3 regions of the Streptomyces sp. NPDC049813 genome follow, and region 3 is predicted to be linked to each of the others. Evidence: riboswitches for the same ligand, from Rfam matches in the RefSeq annotation. Region 3 holds a riboswitch; each other region holds the start of a gene.

Region 1 (7,781 bases), on a different contig from region 3:
CTCCAGGGCCAGTACGCCGGAGGCCGACGAGCCGTGGGCCGGCTTGACGAAGACCCGGGGCATCCGGTGCTCCGCCATCAGCGCCCGTACGTCGTCCCAGCCGCGCACCCCGGCACCGCCGCCGGAGGTGGGGGAGGCCGGGACGGCGACCCCCGCGTCGGCGAGGACGCGATGGCAGCGGCGCTTGTCGAAGAGCACCGCGACGTCATCGGGATCGTCGAGCCGCACCCCGCCGTCGAGGGACCGGACGGCTGCCAGGAACCGCCGGTACCAGCGGGCGCCGCCCTCGACGCGCGTCGGATCCGACACGTCCCGCAGGGCGCGCTCGACCTCCGCGTCCTCGCCCGCCGAGTCGATCCGCACGATCTCGTCGTCGTCGAAAGAGGCCCCGCCGTCGCGCAGGACGTCCCGCCACGCCACCATCCGCGGCGCCGGCAGCCCGGCGTCCCGTACGGCGGCCGTGAACAGGTCCACCCGGCGGTTGCCAGGATTGCCGACGACGGCGAGACGCGGCCCCGCGGGTACGGTCCGCCCGGTCATTCGCCGACCGCGACGTACCGCCACACGGTGTCGCCGTCCTGGTCCTCGTCCGCGTCGTCGGCGCCGAGGTCGAGCTCGACGCCCGCGGGGACGAGGGAGTCCAGGAAGCGCTCACGCAGCCCGTCGCTCAGGTAGTTGTGACGCAGGTCGAGCCTGCTCAGGTGCGTGAGCGGCCGGCCCGCGAGGAGCGCGGTGGCACCGTCGTCGGTGAGCACGCCCATCGACAGGTCGAGCGTGTCGAGCCGGGCCACCACCGGGGCCGCCGCCACGGCCGCCGCGACGTCGTCCTGGATCTCGCTGTTGCACAGCGCCAGATGCTTGAGGGCGGGCAGCCGGGCGCCCGTCAGCAGGGGCTCCAGGTCGGCGACGGTGGAGTCGCCGCCGTAGTCCGAGGTGCCCAGCCACAGGACGAGGCGGGTCAGGGCGGGCAGGTCGCTCGCCGCGATACCGCGCACCGCCTCGGCGGGCAGCCCACCGGTCTCCACGGTGAGGGAGCGCAGCCGCTCGTGGCGGACCGCCGGGAACGCCAGACTGGTGCCGCCGCGCACGGCGAACTCCGTCAACTCCGGGAAACCGGCCAGCAGCGGGGTCACGTCGCCCTGCGTGATCCAGCTGATCTCGCACTCCTCGAAGACGATGTCGCCGAGGAACAGCGCGCGCAGCCGCGTCAGCCGGTCCCGCGCCGCGAGGAGCGCCGCGATGACCGGCTCAGGACCGTTCTCGTACGGGTCGCTCCACGAGCCGACCACGAGCGCCTTGACGCGCGTGAGGTCCACGGCCGCGGCGAACCGGGCGAACGCCTCCGGCCACGTCTCCTCGCTGTCGTAGGACTCCACGGAGATCCGCCACGCGACGGCGTCGGCGGCCGGCAGCCCCGCCCGCTCCGCGTCCGCCGCCGGAAAGTCGAAAGCGGGCAGGCCGTAAAGCTCCTGCAAGTGGTTTCCGATGGTCATGTCCGCCCCGTTCCCGATCCGTTCGCGATCCTCGCTGGACTGACTTTGTACCAACCGGCACTGACAACGACCGCCCCGGGGCGCAGACGTGAGCGGCGGGCGGTGAAATGAGCGTTGCTGACACCGAGTTGACGATGTCGTCCCCTGCTCCATGTGAAGCTGTGCCCATGGATGATGTGAATGCTGACGTGAAGAGCAGGATGCAGACGGACCGGCCGCACTCGGCGCGCGTCTGGAACTATCTGCTGGGCGGCAAGGACAACTACCCCGTGGACAGCGAGGTCGGGGATGCCATCCTGTCGACCTTCCCGGAATTCGCGGCCGTGGCCCGGCTGCAGCGCGCCTTCCTCACGCGTGCCGTGCGCTTCCTCGCGGCCGAGGCCGGCATCCGGCAGTTCCTCGACATCGGCACCGGCCTGCCGACCGCGGACAACACGCACGAGGTGGCGCAGCGCAGCGCGCCGGAGAGCAGGATCGTCTACGTCGACAACGACCCGCTCGTCCTCGCCCACGCCCGCGCCCTGCTGACGAGCAGCCCGGAGGGGGCGTGCGCGTACATATCGGAGGACGTGCGCAACCCGGAACGCATCCTGGCCGAGGCGGCGAAGACCCTGGACTTCAGCCGGCCGGTCGCCCTGACGCTGTTGGGCATCATGGGCCAGCTGTCGGACGCCGACCGGCCCGGGGAACTGGTCGCCACATACCTGGCGGCGCTGCCCGCCGGAAGCTACGTGGCCCTGAGCGACGGGATCGACACCAACGACGCGCTGAACGCCGCGGTGACCGCGTACAACGCGCAGTCGGCCAACACCTACCACCTGCGCTCGCCGGAGGAGATAGCCGCCTACTTCACGGGACTCGACGTCGTGGAGCCAGGCGTCGTCGCCACGTCGGTCTGGCGCCCGGACGACATGCAGCCGGTGGAGGAGACCGTAGAGGTCGCGTATTGCGGTGTCGCGCGCAAGCGTTGACCCCCGGGCCAGTGCCCCGCCGTGCTGTGTGCCCCCGCCCGACGAGGAGGGCGGGGGCACGTCGGCTCCGGCCCGCCCGGCCGGCCGTACCTCACGGGAGCGGGGGCGTACCTGCGGGGAGTTCCACCGTGATGTACAGGCCGCCGGTGTCGCGCGGGGTCAGGGTGAGGGTGCCGTCGTGTGCGCGGGTGATGGTGGCGACGATGGCAAGGCCGAGGCCGACGCCCGTCTGGTGGGCGTGGATGCGCTCGGTGCCCCGCCGGAACGGCTCGGTGAGCGTCGAGACCAGGTGGGCGGGGAGTACCTCACCGGTGTTCTCGACCGTGAGCGTCGCGCGGCCCGCGTGCACGCCGTTCGTGACCCGGACCCGGCCCTCAGCGGGCAGATTGTGGACGATCGCGTTGTGGACGAGGTTCATGGTCAGTTGCAGCAGCAGCGCCGGCGATCCGCTCGCGGGGGTGACGTCGCCGCGGGTCTCGACGGTGACGCCGTTCTTCTCCGCGAGGGGCAGCAGCGTCTCCGTGGCTTCTTCCGCCAGGAGGGACAGGTCGACCTGTTCGCGGGTGAAGGAACGCTGGTCGGCCCGGCTGAGCAGGAGCAACGCCTCCGTGAGGTCGATCGCCCGGGTGTTGACGGCGCGGAGGCGGTCGAGGATCTCGCCGGTGTCCTGAGCCGGATCGCTGCGGGCCACGTCGAGGAGCGACTTCGAGACGGCCAGCGGGGTGCGTAGTTCGTGCGAGGCGTTGGCCGCGAACCTCCGCTGCTCGGCGACGTGCGCTTCCAGCCGGGCGAGCATCGCGTCGAAGGCGTCGGCCAGTTCGTGGAACTCGTCCTGGCGGCCCGGCATCCGAATGCGGTGCGAGAGCGATCCCGTGGCGGCCGTGCGGGTGGCGTGGGTGATGCGGGCCAGCGGAGCGAGCATCCGGCCGGCGAGGACCCATCCGCCCAGGAGACCGAAGACGAGGAGGAACACCATCACCGCGGCCGCCGTCGGCGCGAACGCCCGCACGAACTCGATGACGGGGTTGCTGCGCCACGCCCCCTCTTCATTGGTCTGCAGCCACCCCTGTCGCAGCAGGAACATCCCTACGGCGGCGAGCGCCAAGGCGCCGGCCAGCATGAGGAACCCGGCGTAGCTGAGGGTGAGCTTGAGGCGGACGCTCGGCCCAGGCGGCCTATCCACGATCGGCTACCTCGTCCCCGTCTGGGGCTTGCGGCTGCGCGTCGATGCGATAGCCGACACCGGGGACCGTGGCGATGATCCACGGCGCACCGAGGCGCTTGCGCAGCGCGGAGACAGTGATCCGGACGGCATTGGTGAAGGGGTCCGCGTTCTCGTCCCACGCGCGCTCCAGCAGCTCCTCGGCGCTGACGACGCCGCCCTCGGCGGCGATGAGGACCTCGAGCACGGCGAACTGCTTGCGCGTCAGCGCGACGTACCGGCCGTCCCGGTGGACCTCGCGCCGGAACGGGTCCAGCCGCAGCCCGGCGATCTCCCGGACCGGGGGCCGGCTGTAGGCACGCCTGCGGTCGAGCGCGCGGAGCCTCAGGACGAGTTCCCGCAGTTCGAACGGTTTCGTGAGGTAGTCGTCGGCCCCGAGATGGAAACCGGACGCCTTGTCGTCGAGCCGGTCGGCCGCGGTCAGCATGAGGATCGGCATGCCGCTGCCGGAGGCGACGATGCGACGGGCGACCTCGTCACCGGACGGGCCGGGGATGTCGCGGTCGAGGACGGCGATGTCGTACCTGTTGACGCCCAGCATCTCCAGCGCCGTGTCACCGTCCCCCGCGAGATCGGCCGCGATCGCCTCCAGCCGCAGACCGTCGCGGATGGCTTCCGCCATATAGGGCTCGTCCTCGACGATCAGCACACGCATGGTCTCGATGGTACGAGTGGGCACATATCGTCCGCGTATCGAGAACCGCGTACGCGGACGACAGGGCTGTGCGGGCTGATGCCTCCGGCGGGCGGCCTACGCTGAACTCCGTCCGTACGAGCGGGGGGAAGCATGACAAGTAGGTTCACCGAGCTGACCGTTGACTGCCATGACCCGGAGCGCCTCGCGGCGTTCTGGTGCGAGGTCCTGGACTTCACGGTGATCGACCGGGGTGAGGGCAAGGTCGAGATCGGCTCCTGGGTCCCGACCGTCGAGGACGTGCGGGCCCGCCAGATGCCGCCCACCCTCGTCTTCATCCGCGTGCCCGAGGGCAAGACCGCCAAGAACCGGCTGCACCTCGATGTCAGCCCGATCGACGGCAGTACGCAGGACGAGGTGACCAGGCTGCTCGGCCTCGGCGCGACCCGGACGGACGTGGGTCAGGGCTCGGCCCGGAACTGGGTGGTCATGGCCGACCCGGAGGGCAACGAGTTCGACGTCCTGCGCACGCTGGCGCCGTAGGACCGGGACGGCCCCCTGACCGGCCTTCAGAACGTGCGGGGCGCAGGTCCCCGCGCGGGGTCGCTGTTGTCATGCGCGATACCTGGGCATTACTGTCCCCTTGCCTTGGTGTACGGGAAATCCGGTGTGGAACCGGTGCGGCCCTCGCCACTGTGATCGGGAAGTCCGGCTCCAGCCCTTCAGTGGGCGGCCACTGGGTCCTCGGACCTGGGAAGGCGGAGATCCGGGCAGTGTCACCCGTCAGCCAGGAGACCGGCCAGGGCGTTTCAACCATCCACGAGGTGCTGGAAAGGTCCGTTCAGCCATGCACATAGCCGAGGGTTTCCTGCCCCCTGCGCACGCGGTCGCCTGGGGCGTCGCGGCCGCGCCGTTCGTCGTCCACGGGGTCCGCTCACTGACCCGGGAGGTGAGGCAGAACCCGGAGAGCACGCTGCTGCTCGGCGCGTCCGGCGCCTTCACCTTCGTCCTGTCCGCACTCAAGCTGCCCTCCGTCACCGGGAGTTGCTCGCACCCCACCGGCACCGGACTCGGGGCCATCCTGTTCCGGCCGCCGATCATGACGGTCCTCGGGACGATCACCCTGCTGTTCCAGGCGCTCCTGCTGGCCCATGGCGGACTCACCACCCTGGGCGCCAACGCGTTCTCCATGGCGATCGTCGGGCCGTGGGCCGGCTACGGCAGCTACCGGCTGTTGCGCCGCTACGGCGTGCCGCTGATGGTCACCGTCTTCTTCGGGGCGTTCGTCGCGGACCTGTCGACCTACTGCGTCACGAGCGTGCAACTCGCCCTGGCCTTCCCCGACCCGAGCAGCGGATTCCTGGGCGCGCTCGGCAAGTTCGGGTCGATCTTCGCGGTCACGCAGATCCCGCTGGCCGTCAGCGAGGGGCTGCTCACCGTGCTCGTGATGCGGCTGCTCGTCCAGTCCAGCAAGGGCGAACTGACCCGCCTCGGCGTCCTCGTCACCGGCGCCCGCCCGGCCACCGCTCCCGAGGCGGTGGCCCGGTGAAGCGGAACACGAAGATCAACCTCCTGCTCCTGATCGTGGTGGCCGCGCTCGCCGTCCTGCCGCTCGCACTGGGTCTCGGCGACCACAAGAAGGAGCCCTTCGCCGGGGCCGACGCCGAGGCGGAGACGGCCATCACCGAGATCGAGCCGGACTACGAGCCGTGGTTCTCCCCGCTCTACGAGCCCCCGTCGGGGGAGATCGAGTCCGCCCTCTTCGCCCTCCAGGCGGCCCTGGGGGCAGGCGTGCTCGCGTACTACTTCGGGCTGCGCCGCGGACGCAGGCAGGGCGAGCGGCGCGCGACGGAAGGCGTCACGGCGGGCACCGCGAACGGTGACCCGGCCGAGGGGACAGCGGCCGCCACCGCGGCCGGGGACCGGAACTGAACCTCTCGTGCTGCCGATCGACGTGGCGGCGCACAGCAGTCGCTGGCGCCGCCGCCACCCCCTGGAAAAAGCCGTCCTCGGCCTCGGACTCACCGCGCTCGCCGTCACCCTGCCACCGTGGCCGGGGGCCGTCCTCGTCCTCGTCGCGGCCCTCGCGCTGCTGCTGGGCCCGGCCGGCGTGGCCGCCCGCAAGGTGTGGCGGGCCTGGCGCGTCCCGCTGGGTTTCTGCCTCACCGGCGCCGCCACCCTGACCGTGCGGATCGGCGGCCCGGGGGCGTTCGTCGCGCTCGCCCCGCACGGGTGGGAGCGCGCGGCGGACGTCCTGCTGCGTTCCTGCGCCGCCTCGCTGGGGGTGCTGTTGTTCGCCTTCACCACCCCCGTGACCGACGTCCTGACCTGGCTGTCGCGGCTGGGCGTGCCCGCGCCGGTCGTGGACGTGGCGCTGGTGATGTACCGGATGATCTTCCTGCTGCTCGCGTCGGTCCGCAGCATCCGCGAGGCCCAGGCCGCGCGGCTCGGCCACGCCACCCGCGCGGCCGCCTTCCGCTCCCTGGCGGGGCTGGGCGGCGTCGCCTTCGTCAAGGCGTTCGACCGTGCGGGACGCATGCAGCAGGGCCTTGCGGGCCGCGGCTACGACGGCACCCTGCGCGTGCTGACCGCCGACACCCCTGTCTCCCCCCGCTTCGTGGCCGGGGCGCTGGGACTGCTCACCGCGCTGGCGGTCCTCACGTACGTACTCGAAAGGCTGCTCCGATGAACGATGACGCCCTGGTGGCCTTGCGCGGGGCGTCGTACGCCTACGAGGACGGTCCCCTCGTGCTCAGCGACCTCGACTTCGCGATCCGTCCCGGACGCGCCCTGGCCCTCCTCGGCAGGAACGGCAGCGGCAAGACCACCCTGATGCGGCTGCTGAGCGGAGGGCTGCGTCCCCGGACCGGGCACCTCGCTCTCGACGGAGTGCCGGTGACCTACGACCGGGCCGGCCTGACCCGCCTGCGGACCACGGTGCAGCTGGTGTTGCAGGACCCGGACGATCAGCTCTTCGCGGCCTCGGTCGCGGAGGACGTCTCCTTCGGGCCGGTCAACCTGGGGCTGCCCCGCGACGAGGTCGCCGGGCGCGTCGCGTGGGCGCTGGCCGCGCTCGCCATCAGCGACCTCGCGGACCGGCCCACCCACCTGCTCTCCTTCGGCCAGCGCAAGCGGGCCGCCATCGCGGGAGCCGTCGCCCTGCGCCCCCGTGTCCTGATCCTCGACGAGCCCACGGCCGGCCTCGACCCCGAAGGGCAGGAGCGTCTGCTGGACACCCTCGCCGGGCTCCGCGCGGACGGCACCACCGTCGTGATGGCCACCCACGACGTGGACCTGGCGCTGCGCTGGGCCGACGACGTCGCCCTGCTCACCCCGTCCGGCCCGCACCTGGGCCCGGCCGCCGCCACGCTCGCCCGCGCGGACCTCCTCGCGCAGGCGGGACTCCGGCCCGCCTGGGGGATCGCCGCCGGGCGGCTCCTGCGCGCACAGCGGCTGATCGA
Region 2 (7,781 bases), on a different contig from region 3:
ACGGGCTGTCGGGGTGAGCCCCCGCCGCCCCACTCCACGGGCGTGATCCGCTCCCTCCACGGGCCGGGCCCGCCACTCCTTTCCGGCGGCACGTCCCACCGCCCGTTCTCCGGGCAAGATGCCCCGGCCCCCGGGGACGGGGCTCACACCTGGTCCATCCCGATGGGCGGTGCCCACCGCCACACCGCGGGGAGCTGGGAATCTCCGTCCCGCTCCACGGCTGCGCGGCACCCCACCCCCGACGGCAGGGCCCCCATCACAGGGCCCCCAGCGCAGGAGGCCGAGCCCCACCATCCGACCCTCATCACCCCCCAGCCACACCCCCACCCACACCCCGAAGGACCGTGACCGACCATGACCACGCTCACCACCACCCTCCCCCCGCGGAACACCCCCGCCGACCAGGCACGTTCCGCCACCACACCCCGACCCCCCGCCCCGGCCGCCGGCGTCCTCGACATCGGGGCGAACGGGCAGGGCCGGCTGCGCGGGAGCGGCCTGCTGCCGACGGACGGCGACGTCCAGGTGCCCGCCGCCCTGATCCGCCGACTCGGCCTGCGCAAGGGCGACTTCGTGACCGGGACCTGCACCCGGCCCCAGGCGCTCGACCACGTCGGGACCGTCGAGGGCGCACCGACGGATGCGGCTCCCGCCCGCATCCGCTCTCGCCCTCACTTCGCCGACCTCACCCCCCTGCACCCCACCGACCGCCTGCGCATGGAGAGCCCGGCGAGCGGCCTCGGGGGCCGCGTCGTCGACCTGTTCGCTCCCGTCGGCAAGGGCCAGCGCGGCCTGATCGTCGCGCCGCCGAAGACCGGCAAGACCGTCCTGCTGCAACAGCTCGCCGCGGCCGTCGCCGTCAACCACCCCGAGGCCCACCTGATGGTGCTGCTCGTCGACGAACGCCCCGAGGAGGTCACCGACATGCGGCGCTCCGTGCGCGGCGAGGTCTACGCCTCCACGTTCGACCAGCCGGCCAAGGCCCACATCGCGCTCGCCGAACTCGCCGTGGAGCGCGCCAAGCGCCTGGTCGAGCGGGGCCGTGACGTCGTGGTCCTGCTCGACTCGCTGACCCGGCTGTGCCGCGCGTACAACACCGCGGCCCCCTCCTCGTCCGGCGGCGGCCGCACCCTCTCCGGCGGGGTCGACGCGGCCGCGCTGCTCGGCCCCAAGCGCCTGTTCGGCGCGGCCCGCGCCACGGAGGAGGCGGGTTCCCTGACGGTCCTCGCCACCGCCCTGGTCGACACCGGTTCGCGCGCCGACGACTACTTCTTCGAGGAGCTGAAGGGCACCGGCAACATGGAGCTGCGCCTGGACCGTGCCCTCGCCGACCGCCGCGTCCACCCCGCCGTCGACCTCGCCCCTTCCGGCACCCGCCGCGAGGAACTCCTGCTGTCCGCCGCGGAGTCGGCGGCCGTCCGCGGGCTGCGCCGGGCCCTCCAGGGCCGCGACCCCCACAGCGCCTACGAGTCGCTGCTCGACACGCTGCGCCGTACCCCGGACAACGCCGCGTTCCTGCGCCAGGTCCACTCGACGGTCCCGACCCGCTGACACCCGGCCGGATGCGTAATACTCGCTTCATGACTTCGATCCTGACGCGCCCCGGCCGCGACCCGGCCGTCACGGTGCGGCGGGCCACCGCGGGCGACGCCAAGAGGCTGACCCGGCTCGTGCGCGGCTCCCGCGCCTATGAGGGGCAGTACGCGTCGATGGTCGCGGGCTACCGGATGGGGCCCGACTACATCGAGGCGCACCGGGTCTTCGTCGCGACCGACACGGCGCGGGACCGTCCCGCCCGCGTTCTCGGCTTCTACGCGCTGCTCCTCGCCCCGCCGGAGCTGGACCTGATGTTCGTCGCGAACGACGCCCAGGGCCTGGGCATCGGCCGGCTGCTCGTCGCCCACATGCGCGAGGAGGCCGCCGCCGCGGGCCTGGACCACGTCCGGGTCGTCGCGCACCCACCGGCCGAGGGCTTCTACCGCAGCGTGGGCGCCGTGCGCACCGGCACCGCAGCCGCCCGTCCGCCCGCCGTCGCCTGGGACCGCCCCGAACTCGTCCTCCCCCTCACGCCCGCGGTGTGAACTCCGCCGCGGTCGCAGGGGTTCCGCCCTCGCCGCCCACGGCGCACACTCGGTGGCATCCGAGCGGGCGGCAATGCGGCAAGGAGGCCACATTGGGCGGCAGCGAGACGCGGGGCGAGGCGTTCGACGTGATCGTGGAGATCCCGCAGGGGTCCCGGAACAAGTACGAGATGGACCACGAGCTCGGGCGGATCCGGCTCGACCGGATGCTGTTCACCTCGACCCAGTACCCCGCGGACTACGGCTACATCGACGGCACGCTCGGCGGCGACGGTGACCCGCTGGACGCGCTCGTGCTGACCGCCGACGCCACGTTCCCCGGCTGCACCATCGAGTGCCGGGCCATCGGCATGTTCGTGATGAGCGACGAGAAGGGCCCCGACGAGAAGATCCTCTGCGTCCCCGCCCACGATCCGCGCCACGCCGCCATCCAGGACATCGAGGACATCCCGGAGTTCGACCGCCTGGAGATCACCCACTTCTTCGAGGTCTACAAGGACCTGGAGCCCGGCAAGTCGGTGGACGGCTCGCACTGGGAGGGCCGGGACAAGGCCTACCAGGAGATCGCACGGGCGCGCGGACGCCGGCCGGCCTGACCGCCCGTCGGCGCCGGCGAGCGCGTCGACTAGGGTGATCGGGCCGTGGTGCTCGGGAAGACCGGTGACGGCCCCCAGGGGTCAAGTCCGGAGCGGCCCTCGCCACTGTGATCGGGCCCCGCTCCGCCCCCGGGACGGCGCGGGACGCACCGCTCCACCGTGCCACTGGCCGCCGCCCGGCGGCTGGGAAGGCCGGAGCGGCGTGGCACGCCCGTAAGCCAGGAGACCGGCCACGGCATCTCACGAAGTGATTCCACGAGGTGCTGGAGCGTGATCAAGGCATGACCTTGCCCGGAAACTCCCCTGCGCGGCCCGCCGGGCCGCCCGCCTTCCGCTGGCGCCGCGAGGACACCGTGCGCACCGCGGGGCTCCTGGCGGTGATAGCGGCCCTGCACGTCGTCGCGTTCGGCGTGCTGTTCCTGCTCGTCGTCCCCGAGCACTACGAGGTCGGCAACAAGGCCTTCGGCATCGGCCTGGGCGTCACCGCGTACACCCTCGGCATGCGGCACGCCTTCGACGCCGACCACATCGCGGCGATCGACAACACGACCCGCAAGCTGATGGCGGACGGCAGACGACCGGTCTCCGTGGGGTTCTGGTTCGCGCTCGGCCACTCCAGCGTGGTCGTCGCGATGGCCGCCCTGGTCGCGGGCGGGGCCGCCCTCGCGGGCATCCTGCTGAACGACGAGTCCCGCACCCACCAGGCGCTCGGTGTCGTCGGCACGACCGTCTCCGGTACGTTCCTGTACCTCATCGCCGCCCTGAACCTCGTCGCCCTGCTGGGCATCCTGAAGGTCTTCCGGGCGATGCGCGGGGGCTCGTACGACGAGCGGGAGCTCGAAGCGCACCTGGACTCCCGGGGTTTCATGAACCGTGTGCTGGGCCGCTTCACCCGGTCGATCACCCGGCCGGGACAGATGTACCCGCTCGGCTTCCTCTTCGGGCTCGGCTTCGACACGGCGACCGAGGTGACGCTGATGGTGATGGCGGGCAGCGGCGCGGCGGCCGGGCTGCCCTGGTACGCGATCCTGTGCCTGCCGCTGCTGTTCGCGGCGGGCATGAGCCTGTTCGACACGCTCGACGGGACGTTCATGAACTTCGCGTACCAGTGGGCGTTCTCGAACCCGGTGCGCAAGGTGTTCTACAACCTCACCATCACCGGCCTGTCGATCGCGGTCGCGTTCTTCATCGGCACGATCGAGCTGGTCGGCGTCCTGCACGAGAAGCTCTCCCTCTCGGACGCGGTGACCGGCTGGATAGCCGGGCTCGACCTCGACAACGTCGGCTACGTCATCGTCGGCCTGTTCGTGGTGGTCTGGGCGGCGGCGCTCGCGTACTGGCGCCTCGCCCGGGTCGAGCAGCGGTGGTCGGCCCGGGTCGCCGGGAGCGGCTGAGCGCGGGCCGTTCACGCGACGCGGGCCGTTCGGCCCCCCACCCGGGGTCACTCGGCCCGCTCCCGGCGGCGGTGTCCGCTGCGATAGTGCTGTGCAGAGCCTCCCGTGCCCTCGCTCTCCCGCCGCGGCGCATGGTCGAGGCCCGGGCCCGCCGGCCGCAGAAGGGGGAACTGCGGCCGGCGGGCCCGGTCACGGGCACCGGCGGACCGCCCGTCCCGGCACGTCAGGGACGCTCCGGCGACGGCGGGAGCGATAGGGTGTCGCGTCGAACCGCAGCCGCCCGAACACGCAGGAGTACGCACGTGACCGTAGCCACCGACTCGTCCGAGGCCGTCCTGCCGTCCAGCGCGGACGCCGGGCAGGCGCCTGCCGCGGAGCCGCGGTCCACGACCGAGGTGCCGCAGGCGCGACCGGCCGGCTCCGGTGCGGACGAGAACTTCTGGCAGCCCCCGGCCGCCGGACGCGACGAGGAGCCCCAGGACGGCGCGGAAAGCGCGGCCGACGAGGATGACGAGCCGGGCGCAGGCGACGTGGCGGAGGCCGTCGTCGCCGACGCCCGGGCGTTCGGCGGCTACGCCCGGACCGGCGGCTGGACCTTCGCCCTGAAGGTGGCCCGCAGCGTCCGGCCCGGCGGCCAGAGCGCCGGCGAGACACCCAAGGTCTCGGCGCGCAGGTTCGCCGAGCTGGCGGAGTGTTCGGCCGACCGCGTCATGCGCTTCTACAAGGCGTGGGACCGGGCGGCGGACGACGGGGTGGTGCCCCAGTTCGAGGCCCTGACCCCGGGCGCCGGCATCGAACTGCCGGACGCCGAGCTCTGGTTGTCCTACTACGTGTCGCGCTCCAGCGCCGGTTCGGTGCGCGGCCAGGCGATCACCGAGGCCGCGGAGGCCGAGGGCATCCGGCCGACCAAGGCGCTGGAGGTCGCCGAGAACCCGACGGCGCTGCGGGCCGCGATCCTCGCCGACCCGGGCACGGCGGAGGCCGCCCGCAAGGCGCTGATGGACCGCCTCGGCGAGGACCCGGCGCTCCGTTCGGGCCTGGCCCGCGACATCGTGCGGGCGGACGAGCTGAAGAAGGCCGTCGCCGAGGAGTCCAGGACCGGCGACCGGCTCGAGTACGTCCGCAGGATCGCCGAGGAGGGCGAGGTCAAGACGGCGGCGGGGCAGAAGATCGAGGCGCCGGCGCAGCTGCGCGAGGAGGCCGAGCGCCACCTGTCCCTGATCGACGAGCTGGACGAGGACGAGGAGGCGGGCGAGTGGGCCCGCGAGGCGTACGACTCGGTGCGCACGCTCGTCGCGGAGGCCGTCGAGTCCGATCCCGAACTGCGGGTGCAGGAGCGGCGCGCGAAGTTCTACAGCAGCCTGCAGAAGGCCACGAAGGCCTTCGAGGAGCTGACGTTCGACGACGTCCAGGAGATCGACGCGATCTACGAGGACGACATGGTGCGGCGCCTGGAGGAGCTCCAGGCGGCCCTGTCGGTCTGCATCACGGCGCTCCAGGCGGCGCAGCAGAAGGACTGACGCCTCCGCGCGCACGCATGGCCGGTGCCCGGTCTCCCCTGGTGGGAGGCCGGGCACCGGTGCGTTCCCAGGGCGATGTAGCGCGGATCACTCCCGCCGACCCCAGCGAAACGTTGCCGTTTCGCTAGCGTCGACGTAGGCTCGTCGAGTCGAGAACGAAACCGTTTCGTTCCTTTATCCGGCGCCGTCGCGCACGGGTCCGCGGCCGCGCGTGCGCTCCCGCACCCACGCGGCGCCGGCGACGTCCTCGCTCCCCGTGACCTCTCTGGAGTGGCCTCACATGTCCCAGACGACCCTGGCCGGCGCCACCGGCACCTCAGCCCCGCCCGGCGCCCCGGCCTCCCGCAGGCGCTGGTGGATCCTGGGCATCATCGGCATCGCGCAGCTGATGGTCGTGCTCGACGCGACCATCGTGAACATCGCGCTCCCCTCCGCCCAGCAGGACCTCGGCTTCACCGACGGCAACCGGCAGTGGATCGTCACCGCGTACGCGCTGGCCTTCGCGTCGCTGCTGCTGCTCGGCGGCCGCATCGCCGACCTCTTCGGGCGCAAGCCCGCCTTCCTGATCGGTGTCGCGGGCTTCGCCGGCGCCTCCGTCCTCGGCGGCGCCTCCACCAGCTTCGGCATGCTGGTCACGGCCCGCGCGCTCCAGGGCGTCTTCGGCGCGCTGCTCGCCCCGGCCGCGCTGTCCCTGCTCAACACCACGTTCACCGACGCCAAGGAGCGGGCCAAGGCCTTCAGCGTCTACGGCGCGATCGCCGGGGCCGGCGGCGCGGTCGGGCTGCTGCTCGGCGGCGTCCTGACCGACACGCTCGACTGGCGCTGGACGCTGTACGTGAACCTCGTCTTCGCCGTCGCGGCCTTCGTGGGCGGCTGGGTCCTGCTGAGCGGCCACCGCGACGCCGCGGGCGCCAAGCTGGACCTGCCCGGCACCCTGCTCGTCTCGGCCGGCCTGTTCTCCCTCGTCTACGGATTCTCGAACGCCGAGACGCACGACTGGAGCTCCCCGCAGACCTGGGGCTTCCTGGCCGCGGGCGCGGTGCTGCTGACGGCCTTCACCTGGTGGCAGACGCGGGCGAAGCACCCGCTGCTGCCGATGCGCGTCCTGCTCGACCGGGACCGGGCCGCCTCCTTCGTCACCGTCCTGATCACCGGCGCGGGCATGTTCGGCGTGTTCTTGTTCCTCACCTACTACCTGCAGCTCAACCTGGGCTTCAGCCCGACGCGGACCGGTGTCGCGTTCCTGCCGATGATGGCCGCCCTGATGGTCATGGCGCAGATCTCCACGACGGTCCTGGTCCCGCGGATCGGTCCCAAGCTCGTCATCCCCGCCGGTTTCGCCGTCGCCGCCGCCGGCATGGCCTGGCTCACCGGGATCGGCGTCGACTCGGGCTTCGCCAGCCACGTGCTGCCGCAGCTGCTGCTCATCGGCGCGGGCCTTGGCGCCGTGATGCCGCCCGCCATGGCGCTGGCCACCAGCGGCATCGCCGCCGAGGACGCGGGCGTGGCCTCCGCGACGGTCAACACCATGCAGCAGGTGGGCGGTTCGATCGGCACCGCCCTGCTGAACACGCTCGCGGCGAGCGCCGCCACCGGCTACCTCGCGGGCCGCAACCCCGCGGACAAGCTGGTCCGGGCACAGGCCACGATCGAGAGCTACACCACGGCGTTCTGGTGGTCGGCCGGGTTCTTCGCCGCCGGCGCGGTCATCGCCTTCCTGCTCTACCGCCGCGGCGCCGGACAGAACGCGGCCGGGTCCGACGCGGCACCGGTCGTCCACATGTGACCACCCCCGTGCACACCCCGGCCCGCGCGGTGGCATCGTGGGGGACGATCATCGAGCTCAGCTCAGGAGGCACATCGTGGCGGACACCCCCGACACCCCCCGCTCCACCGGCCGGCCGAGCCACCAGAACGTGACGTTCGACAGCGCCGGCACCCCCGCCCACGGCTACCTGGCCCGGCCGCCCGCCGGCAGCGGCCCCGGCGTCCTCGTCATCCAGGAGTGGTGGGGGCTGACCGACCACATCGCCGACGTGGCCGACCGGCTCGCCGCCCAGGGCTTCGTCGCGCTCGCCCCCGACCTGTACGGCGGGAACGTGGCGCACGACTCCGACGAGGCGTTCCGCATGATGCGGGAGCTGCCCGTGGCGCGCGGCGTCGAGCTGCTCGCCGGCGCCGTCGACCACC
Region 3 (7,781 bases):
TCATCGGCATCCCGTTCTTCTACTGGTACCAGATGCTCTGGGTGCTCGTCTCGACCGGACTGACGATGATCGCGTACAAGCTGTGGCAGCGTGACCAGCGCGGCCGCAAGGCCGCCGCGACGACTCCGGGGAGCCCGCGATGAACGGTGGCGTCAACGGTGTCGCGCTCACCGTCTTCATCTTCTTCTTCCTGGCCGTCACGGTCATGGGCTTCCTCGCCGCGCGCTGGCGCCGCTCCGAGAGCGACTCGCTCGACGAATGGGGCCTGGGCGGCCGCTCGTTCGGCACCTGGATCACCTGGTTCCTGCTCGGCGGCGACCTCTACACGGCGTACACCTTCGTCGCCGTCCCCGCGGCGATCTACGCGGCGGGCGCGTCCGGCTTCTTCGCCGTGCCCTACACGATCCTGGTCTACCCGCTGATCTTCACGTTCCTGCCGCGCCTGTGGTCGGTCTCGCACAAGCACGGGTACGTGACCACGTCCGACTTCGTGCGCGGCCGCTTCGGCTCGAAGGGCCTGTCGCTGGCCGTCGCGATCACCGGCATCCTCGCCACGATGCCCTACATCGCACTCCAGCTGGTCGGCATCCAGGCCGTGCTCGACGTGATGGGCGTCGGCGGCGGCGAGAACACCAACTGGTTCGTCAAGGACCTGCCGCTGCTCATCGCCTTCGGCGTGCTCGCGGCCTACACCTACTCCTCGGGCCTGCGGGCCCCGGCGCTGATCGCGTTCGTCAAGGACGGCCTGATCTACCTCGTCATCCTGGTCGCCATCATCTACATCCCGATCAAGCTCGGCGGCTTCGACGACATCTTCGCCGCGGCCGGCAAGAAGTTCGAGCAGCTGAATCCGAAGACCGGGCAACCGATCGGCGCCCTCGCGCCCGGTGAGGCGGGCCACTGGACCTACGCGACCCTGGCGCTCGGCTCGGCGCTCGCGCTGTTCATGTACCCGCACTCGATCACGGCGACCCTGTCGTCCAAGAGCCGCAACGTGATCCGCCGCAACACCACGATCCTGCCGCTCTACTCGCTCATGCTGGGCCTGCTGGCGCTGCTCGGGTTCATGGCGATCGCGGCCGGGATCAAGGTGCAGAACGGCCAGCTGGCGATCCCGCAGCTCTTCGAGGACATGTTCCCCGACTGGTTCACGGGGGTCGCGTTCGCGGCCATCGGCATCGGCGCGCTGGTCCCGGCGGCGATCATGTCCATCGCCGCGGCGAACCTCTTCACGCGCAACATCTACAAGGACTTCATCAAGCCCGACGCGACCCCGGCGCAGGAGACCAAGGTCTCCAAGCTCGTCTCGCTGCTGGTGAAGGTCGGCGCGCTCGTCTTCGTCCTCACCATGGACAAGACCGTCGCCATCAACTTCCAGCTGCTCGGCGGCATCTGGATCCTGCAGTCCATGCCCGCCCTGGTCGGCGGCCTGTTCACCCGCTGGTTCCACCGGTGGGCGCTGCTCGCCGGCTGGGCGGTCGGCATGGTCTACGGCACGCTCGCCGCGTACGGGGTGGCCTCGCCCACCCAGGCGCACTTCGGCGGCTCCTCAAAGGAGATCCCCGGCATCGGGGAGATCGGCTACATCGGTCTGACGGCGTTCGTGATGAACGTGGTCGTGACCGTGGTCCTCACCTTCGTCCTGAACGCCGTGAAGGCCCCTGCGGGCGTCGACGAGACGTCCCCCGGGGACTACACCGCCGACGCCGGCGACGAGGGCGTACAGCAGGACCTGCCCGTCGTCGGGGCGGGCGGTCACTAGCCGCGGGCATGCTCGACCGACGGGCCCCTCCCACGCGGGAGGGGCCCGTCCTCGTGTTCCGGGCACCCCGGCGGGGAGGCGCTCGCGACACCGCGCCGACACAAGATATGGGGCTGCCGCGAACACCCAGCACAACATGTATGCTCGCTCTCGCTGCAGCCGCAGGGGAATCCGGTGCAAATCCGGAACTGTCCCGCAACGGTGAACGTACGCACCCATAAGGGTGTTCGCGTGAGTCCGACGACCTGTCGCAGCCCACCCGGACCGTCCGGCCCAGGTGGACAGACGTCCGGGCCTCGCGGAATGGGCCGGTGACGAAGGCGCCCCCCTGTATGCGCGCCCGAGCCACTCCTCCCCGCAGGCCTCGAGCCGAGCGAGGGAGAGCCCCCACGTGACCATCGCGCCGCCCGCCGAACCGGTTGCCGCCGCACCGGACGACGCTCCGGGCACCGCCCTGCTGCGCACCCTGACCGAGCTGACCGCCGATCTCCCCGGCACCGACGCCGGCCGGGTCGCCGCCGCCGCGCTGCGCGGCCGCAGTGCCCGCGCCGACGCGGCCGAGCTGCGCGAACTCGCCACCGAGGCCGCGGCCGGGCTGATCTCCGACGACCCGGTCTACTCCCGGCTCGCCGCCCGGCTGCTCACGCTCTCCATCGCCGCGGAGGCCGCCTCGCAGGGCGTCACCTCCTTCACCGGCTCCGTCGCGGCCGGCCACCGCGAGGGGCTGATCGCCGACCGCACCGCCGCGTTCGTGCGCACCCACGCGGCCCGGCTCGACGCGCTCGTCGACCCCGCGGCCGACGACCGGTTCGGCTACTTCGGCCTGCGCACGCTGCACAGCCGCTACCTGCTGCGCCACCCGATCACCCGGCACGTCATCGAGACCCCGCAGCACTTCATGCTGCGCGTCGCGGCGGGTCTCGCCGAGGACGACAGCGCCCACGCGCTGGACGAAGTGGCGGCCCTCTACGGCCTGATGAGCCGCCTGGACTACCTGCCCTCCTCCCCCACCCTCTTCAACTCCGGCACCCGCCACCCCCAGATGTCGAGCTGCTACCTGCTCGACTCCCCGCTGGACGAGCTGGACTCGATCTACGACCGCTACCACCAGGTGGCCCGCCTCTCCAAGCACGCCGGTGGCATCGGGCTCTCCTACTCCCGCATCCGCAGCCGGGGTTCGCTGATCCGCGGCACGAACGGGCACTCCAACGGCATCGTGCCGTTCCTGAAGACCCTCGACGCGTCGGTCGCCGCCGTGAACCAGGGCGGGCGGCGCAAGGGCGCGGCCGCGGTCTACCTGGAGACCTGGCACTCCGACATCGAGGAGTTCCTGGAGCTGCGCGACAACACCGGCGAGGACGCGCGGCGCACCCACAACCTGAACCTCGCGCACTGGATCCCCGACGAGTTCATGCGCCGCGTCGCCGACGGCGCCGACTGGTCGCTGTTCTCCCCGGCCGACGTGCCCGAGCTCGTCGACCTGTACGGCGCGGAGTTCGAGGCCGCCTACCGCCGCGCGGAGGCCGACGGCAAGGCCCTGCGGACGATCCCGGCCCGCGACCTGTACGGCCGCATGATGCGCACGCTCGCCCAGACCGGCAACGGCTGGATGACCTTCAAGGACGCCGCCAACCGCACCGCGGAGCCCGGCCACACCGTCCACTCCTCGAACCTGTGCACGGAGATCCTGGAGGTGACGGACGACGGCGAGACGGCCGTCTGCAACCTCGGCTCGGTCAACCTCGGGGCGTTCGTGGCCGACGGCACCATCGACTGGGAGCGACTCGACGAGGCCGTCCGCACCGCCGTCACCTTCCTCGACCGCGTCGTCGACATCAACTTCTACCCGACCGAGCAGGCGGGCCGCTCCAATGCCCGCTGGCGTCCGGTCGGCCTCGGCGCGATGGGCCTCCAAGACGTCTTCTTCAAGCTGCGGCTGCCCTTCGACTCCCCCGCGGCCAAGGCACTGTCCACGCGGATCCAGGAGCGGATCATGCTCGCCGCGTACGAGGCCTCCGCCGACCTCGCCGAGCGCCCCCAAGCGCCTTCGACAAGCTCCGGTGCAGGGGGGACCCCCATCGGCCCGCTGCCCGCCTGGGAGAAGACCCGCACCGCCCGCGGCGTCCTGCACCCCGACCACTACCCCGATGCCCAGGTGACCTGGCCGGAGCGGTGGGCCGCGCTGCGGGAACGTATCGCCGCCGTCGGCATGCGCAACTCGCTGCTGCTCGCCATCGCGCCGACCGCGACGATCGCCTCCATCGCGGGGGTCTACGAGTGCATCGAGCCGCAGGTCTCCAACCTGTTCAAGCGCGAGACGCTGTCCGGCGAGTTCCTCCAGGTCAACGCGTACCTGGTGGAGGACCTGAAGCGGCTCGGCGTGTGGGACGCGCAGACCCGGGAGGCGCTGCGCGAGTCCAACGGCTCGGTGCAGGGCTTCACCTGGGTGCCCGAGGAGATCCGCGCGCTGTACCGCACCGCGTGGGAGCTGCCGCAGCGCGGCCTCATCGACATGGCGGCGGCGCGCACCCCGTTCCTCGACCAGGCCCAGTCCCTGAACCTGTTCATGGAGACGCCGACCATCGGCAAGCTCTCCTCCATGTACGCGTACGCCTGGAAGTCCGGGCTGAAGACGACGTACTACCTGCGTTCGCGCCCCGCGACGCGGATCGCCCGCGCGGCGGGCCGCGCCGCCGTACCCGCCCAGACCGTGCCCGAGAGCGACGCGGTCGCCTGCTCCCTGGAAAACCCCGAGTCCTGCGAGGCCTGCCAGTAATGACGGACACCACCACCGAGAAGAACCTGCTCGACCCGGGCTTCGAGCTGACCCTGCGCCCCATGCGCTACCCGGACTTCTACGAGCGCTACCGGGACGCCATCAAGAACACCTGGACCGTGGAGGAGGTCGACCTCCACTCGGACGTCGCCGACCTCGCGAAGCTGTCGCCGGGCGAGCAGCACATGATCGGCCGGCTCGTCGCGTTCTTCGCGACCGGCGACTCGATCGTGGCGAACAACCTGGTCCTGACGCTGTACAAGCACATCAACTCCCCCGAGGCGCGGCTGTACCTCTCGCGCCAGCTCTTCGAGGAGGCCGTGCACGTCCAGTTCTATCTGACGCTGCTCGACACCTATCTCCCCGATCCTGAGGACCGGGCAGCGGCGTTCGCGGCGGTCGAGAACATCCCGTCCATCCGTGAGAAGGCCGAGTTCTGCTTCAGGTGGATGGACTCGGTGGAGAAGCTGGACCGGCTGGAGACCAAGGCGGACCGGCGCCGCTTCCTGCTGAACCTGATCTGCTTCGCGGCGTGCATCGAGGGCCTGTTCTTCTACGGCGCCTTCGCCTACGTCTACTGGTTCCGCTCGCGCGGGCTGCTGCACGGCCTGGCCACCGGCACCAACTGGGTCTTCCGGGACGAGACGATGCACATGTCGTTCGCCTTCGACGTGGTCGACACCGTCCGCAAGGAGGAGCCGGAGCTCTTCGACGACGCGCTGGAGCAGCAGGTCACCGACATGCTGCGGGAGGCGGTCGAGGCCGAGCTGCAGTTCGGGCGCGACCTGTGCGGCGAGGGGCTGCCGGGCATGAACACCGACTCGATGCGGCAGTACCTGGAGTGCGTCGCCGACCAGCGCCTGCAGCGGCTCGGCTTCGCGCCCGTCTACGGCTCCGAGAACCCCTTCTCCTTCATGGAGTTGCAGGGGGTCCAGGAGCTGACCAACTTCTTCGAGCGCCGGCCCTCGGCGTACCAGGTGGCGGTCGAGGGGTCGGTCGGCTTCGACGAGGACTTCTAGGCGGCGGGCCCGGACAGGGAGCCTAGGCGACCTTGGCGAACCCGGCGCGGCGGTCCTGGAGTCCGGCCTCCCGCGCCTGCCGGGCCTGCCGGATCTGCCGGTCGATCCGCCGGTCGTGGGCGGCCCCGTAGAGGGAGGGGGCGGCGAGGAGGAGGAAGACGAAGAGGACGGTGAGGTAGTTCATCGCTGTGTTCATGACTCAACTCTCCCGCCACCCGGCCGCCCGCGGCAGTGGCAGTCCTGTCACTGACCCTCGAATTCCTGCCAGGTCTGCGGCAGACTGGCAGGCATGCTGAAGAACGTGGCCGCAGTGCTGCTCGACGGTGTGCACCCCTTCGAACTCGGCGTCGTCTGCGAGGTGTTCGGCCTCGACCGCAGCGACGCCGGGCTGCCGGTGTACGACTTCGCCGTCGCCTCCACCGAGGGACCCGCGCTCACCACGCACGTGCCCGGGATGACCGTCTCGACCCCGTACGGCCTGGAGCGGCTCGACGAGGCCGAGCTGATCGCGATCCCCTCCGCGGGACGCCGCTTCGACCGCTACCCGCCGGAGCTGCTCGCCGCGCTGCGCCGGGCGGTCGACCGGGGCGCGCGGGTGCTGAGCCTGTGCGCGGGCGTCTTCGTGCTCGGGGAGGCCGGGCTCCTCGACGACCGCCGCTGCGCGGTGCACTGGCGGTACGCGCGCGAGCTGGCCGTCCGCTACCCGCGCACCCGGGTCGACCCCGACGTCCTCTACGTCGACGAGGGCCCGGTCATCACCTCCGCCGGGACGGCCGCGGGCATCGACGCGTGCCTGCACATCGTGCGCACCGCGCACGGCGCGGAGGTGGCCAACGCGATAGCCCGCCGCATGGTCGTGCCGCCGCACCGCGACGGCGGCCAGGCCCAGTACGTGGAGCGCCCACTGCCCGCCACGCGCTGCGACACCGTCGGCGAGGTGCTGGCCTGGATGGAGCGGAACCTGGACGTGCCGGTGACCGTCGAGGAGCTCGCGGCGCGGGCGCACATGTCGCCGCGCACCTTCGCGCGCCGCTTCCAGCAGGAGACGGGCACGACGCCCTACCGCTGGCTGCTGCGCCAGCGGGTGCTGTTCGCGCAGGAGCTGCTGGAGCGCACGGACGAGACGGTGGACGCCATCGCCTACCGCGCCGGGTTCGGCAACGCGGCGGCGATGCGGCACCAGTTCATGAAGGCGCTGGGCACGACGCCCAACGCCTTCCGGCGGACGTTCCGGGTCCGGCTGGCCGGCTGACGCCCGCTACTCCCGCGCCGCGCCCGGGCCGCGCGCCTCCACCCTGAGCAGGGCCCGCTTGGGCTGGAGCGTGATCCCTATGCGGGCGGAGCCGTCCGTGCGGGGGGTCGGAACCAGCCGCCACCGGGCCACCACCGTGCCCAGGATCACGGCCAGTTCGGCCATGCTGAAGTGGTCGCCCGGGCACTTGCGGTTGCCGACGCTGAAGGGCGCGTGCGCCGCGGGCGTGACGTCCCCGGCCCGCTCCGGCAGCCAGCGGTCGGGGTCGAACGCCAGGTGGTCGGTGAAGGCGCGCGGGTCCCGCTGCATGGCCAGTGGACTGTAGACGATGTCGGAACCGGCCGGAATGCGATAGCCACCGAGAACGGTGTCGACCACCGCCAGCCGGGTCAATATCCAGACAGCAGGCCGAATCCGCATGCATTCGGTGAGCAGATTCCGCATATATGCGAGTTTCTTGACGTCGTCGAAAGCGACCGGACGGCCGTCCGTCACGGATTCAACTTCCGCGGCCAACCGCCTTTCCTGCTCGGGGTGTTCGGCGAGAAGCTGGAAGACCCACGTCAGGGTCTTCGCGACATTCTCGGCACCGGCCACGACGAGAGAGACGACCTGATCGTGCACCTCCTGCTCGTTGACCGTTTCACCATTCTCGTCGCGGTCGTCGAGCAAAGCGGCGAGAAGGTCGCCCGGATTGCTTCCCGAGGCCCTTCGCTCGGCGATGATCTCGTCGACCAGCCGATGCAAATCGGCCAGCGCGCGCTCGAATCGCCTATTGGCCGCGGTCGGCATCCGGTACAGCGGCCCGAAGGAAAGGATCATCCTCCGGTACAGCCCCTCGAAGACGGTGTGCAGGGCGGCGCTCAGCCGGTCGGCCCGCTCGTCGACGGACTCGACCTGCAGGACGGAGCGGGCCACGATGCGCGTCGCCGTACGGAACACCTCGGCCGCGATGTCGACGGTCTGCCCCTC

Evidence for each region. Region 3 has a riboswitch for cobalamin ahead of ACIBW6_RS10785 (ribonucleoside-diphosphate reductase subunit alpha). Riboswitches for the same ligand answer to the same signal wherever they lie in the genome.
Region 1: another riboswitch for cobalamin. It lies ahead of ACIBW6_RS03515 (energy-coupling factor ABC transporter permease); the one in region 3 lies ahead of ACIBW6_RS10785 (ribonucleoside-diphosphate reductase subunit alpha).
Region 2: another riboswitch for cobalamin. It lies ahead of ACIBW6_RS17125 (HoxN/HupN/NixA family nickel/cobalt transporter); the one in region 3 lies ahead of ACIBW6_RS10785 (ribonucleoside-diphosphate reductase subunit alpha).

Annotation. Positions count from the first base shown of each region.
Region 1 covers NZ_JBITLI010000001.1:791,745-799,525, forward strand. The annotation lists gene ACIBW6_RS03485 (STM4014 family protein) at 1-540, opposite strand, end outside; gene ACIBW6_RS03490 (STM4015 family protein) at 537-1,493, opposite strand; gene ACIBW6_RS03495 (SAM-dependent methyltransferase) at 1,661-2,464, shown strand; gene ACIBW6_RS03500 (sensor histidine kinase) at 2,556-3,647, opposite strand; gene ACIBW6_RS03505 (response regulator transcription factor) at 3,640-4,341, opposite strand; gene ACIBW6_RS03510 (VOC family protein) at 4,474-4,863, shown strand; cobalamin riboswitch at 4,953-5,139, shown strand; gene ACIBW6_RS03515 (energy-coupling factor ABC transporter permease) at 5,168-5,869, shown strand; gene ACIBW6_RS03520 (energy-coupling factor ABC transporter substrate-binding protein) at 5,866-6,252, shown strand; gene cbiQ (cobalt ECF transporter T component CbiQ) at 6,260-7,009, shown strand; gene ACIBW6_RS03530 (energy-coupling factor ABC transporter ATP-binding protein) at 7,006-7,781, shown strand, end outside.
Region 2 covers NZ_JBITLI010000007.1:115,522-123,302, reverse strand. The annotation lists gene rho (transcription termination factor Rho) at 355-1,551, shown strand; gene ACIBW6_RS17135 (GNAT family N-acetyltransferase) at 1,581-2,081, shown strand; gene ACIBW6_RS17130 (inorganic diphosphatase) at 2,174-2,677, shown strand; cobalamin riboswitch at 2,707-2,927, shown strand; gene ACIBW6_RS17125 (HoxN/HupN/NixA family nickel/cobalt transporter) at 2,959-4,071, shown strand; gene ACIBW6_RS17120 (hypothetical protein) at 4,374-5,591, shown strand; gene ACIBW6_RS17115 (MFS transporter) at 5,872-7,377, shown strand; gene ACIBW6_RS17110 (dienelactone hydrolase family protein) at 7,454-7,781, shown strand, end outside.
Region 3 covers NZ_JBITLI010000004.1:78,890-86,670, forward strand. The annotation lists gene ACIBW6_RS10775 (DUF3311 domain-containing protein) at 1-143, shown strand, start outside; gene mctP (monocarboxylate uptake permease MctP) at 140-1,762, shown strand; cobalamin riboswitch at 1,887-2,030, shown strand; gene ACIBW6_RS10785 (ribonucleoside-diphosphate reductase subunit alpha) at 2,154-4,538, shown strand; gene ACIBW6_RS10790 (ribonucleotide-diphosphate reductase subunit beta) at 4,538-5,557, shown strand; gene ACIBW6_RS10795 (hypothetical protein) at 5,580-5,753, opposite strand; gene ACIBW6_RS10800 (GlxA family transcriptional regulator) at 5,847-6,809, shown strand; gene ACIBW6_RS10805 (cytochrome P450) at 6,816-7,781, opposite strand, start outside.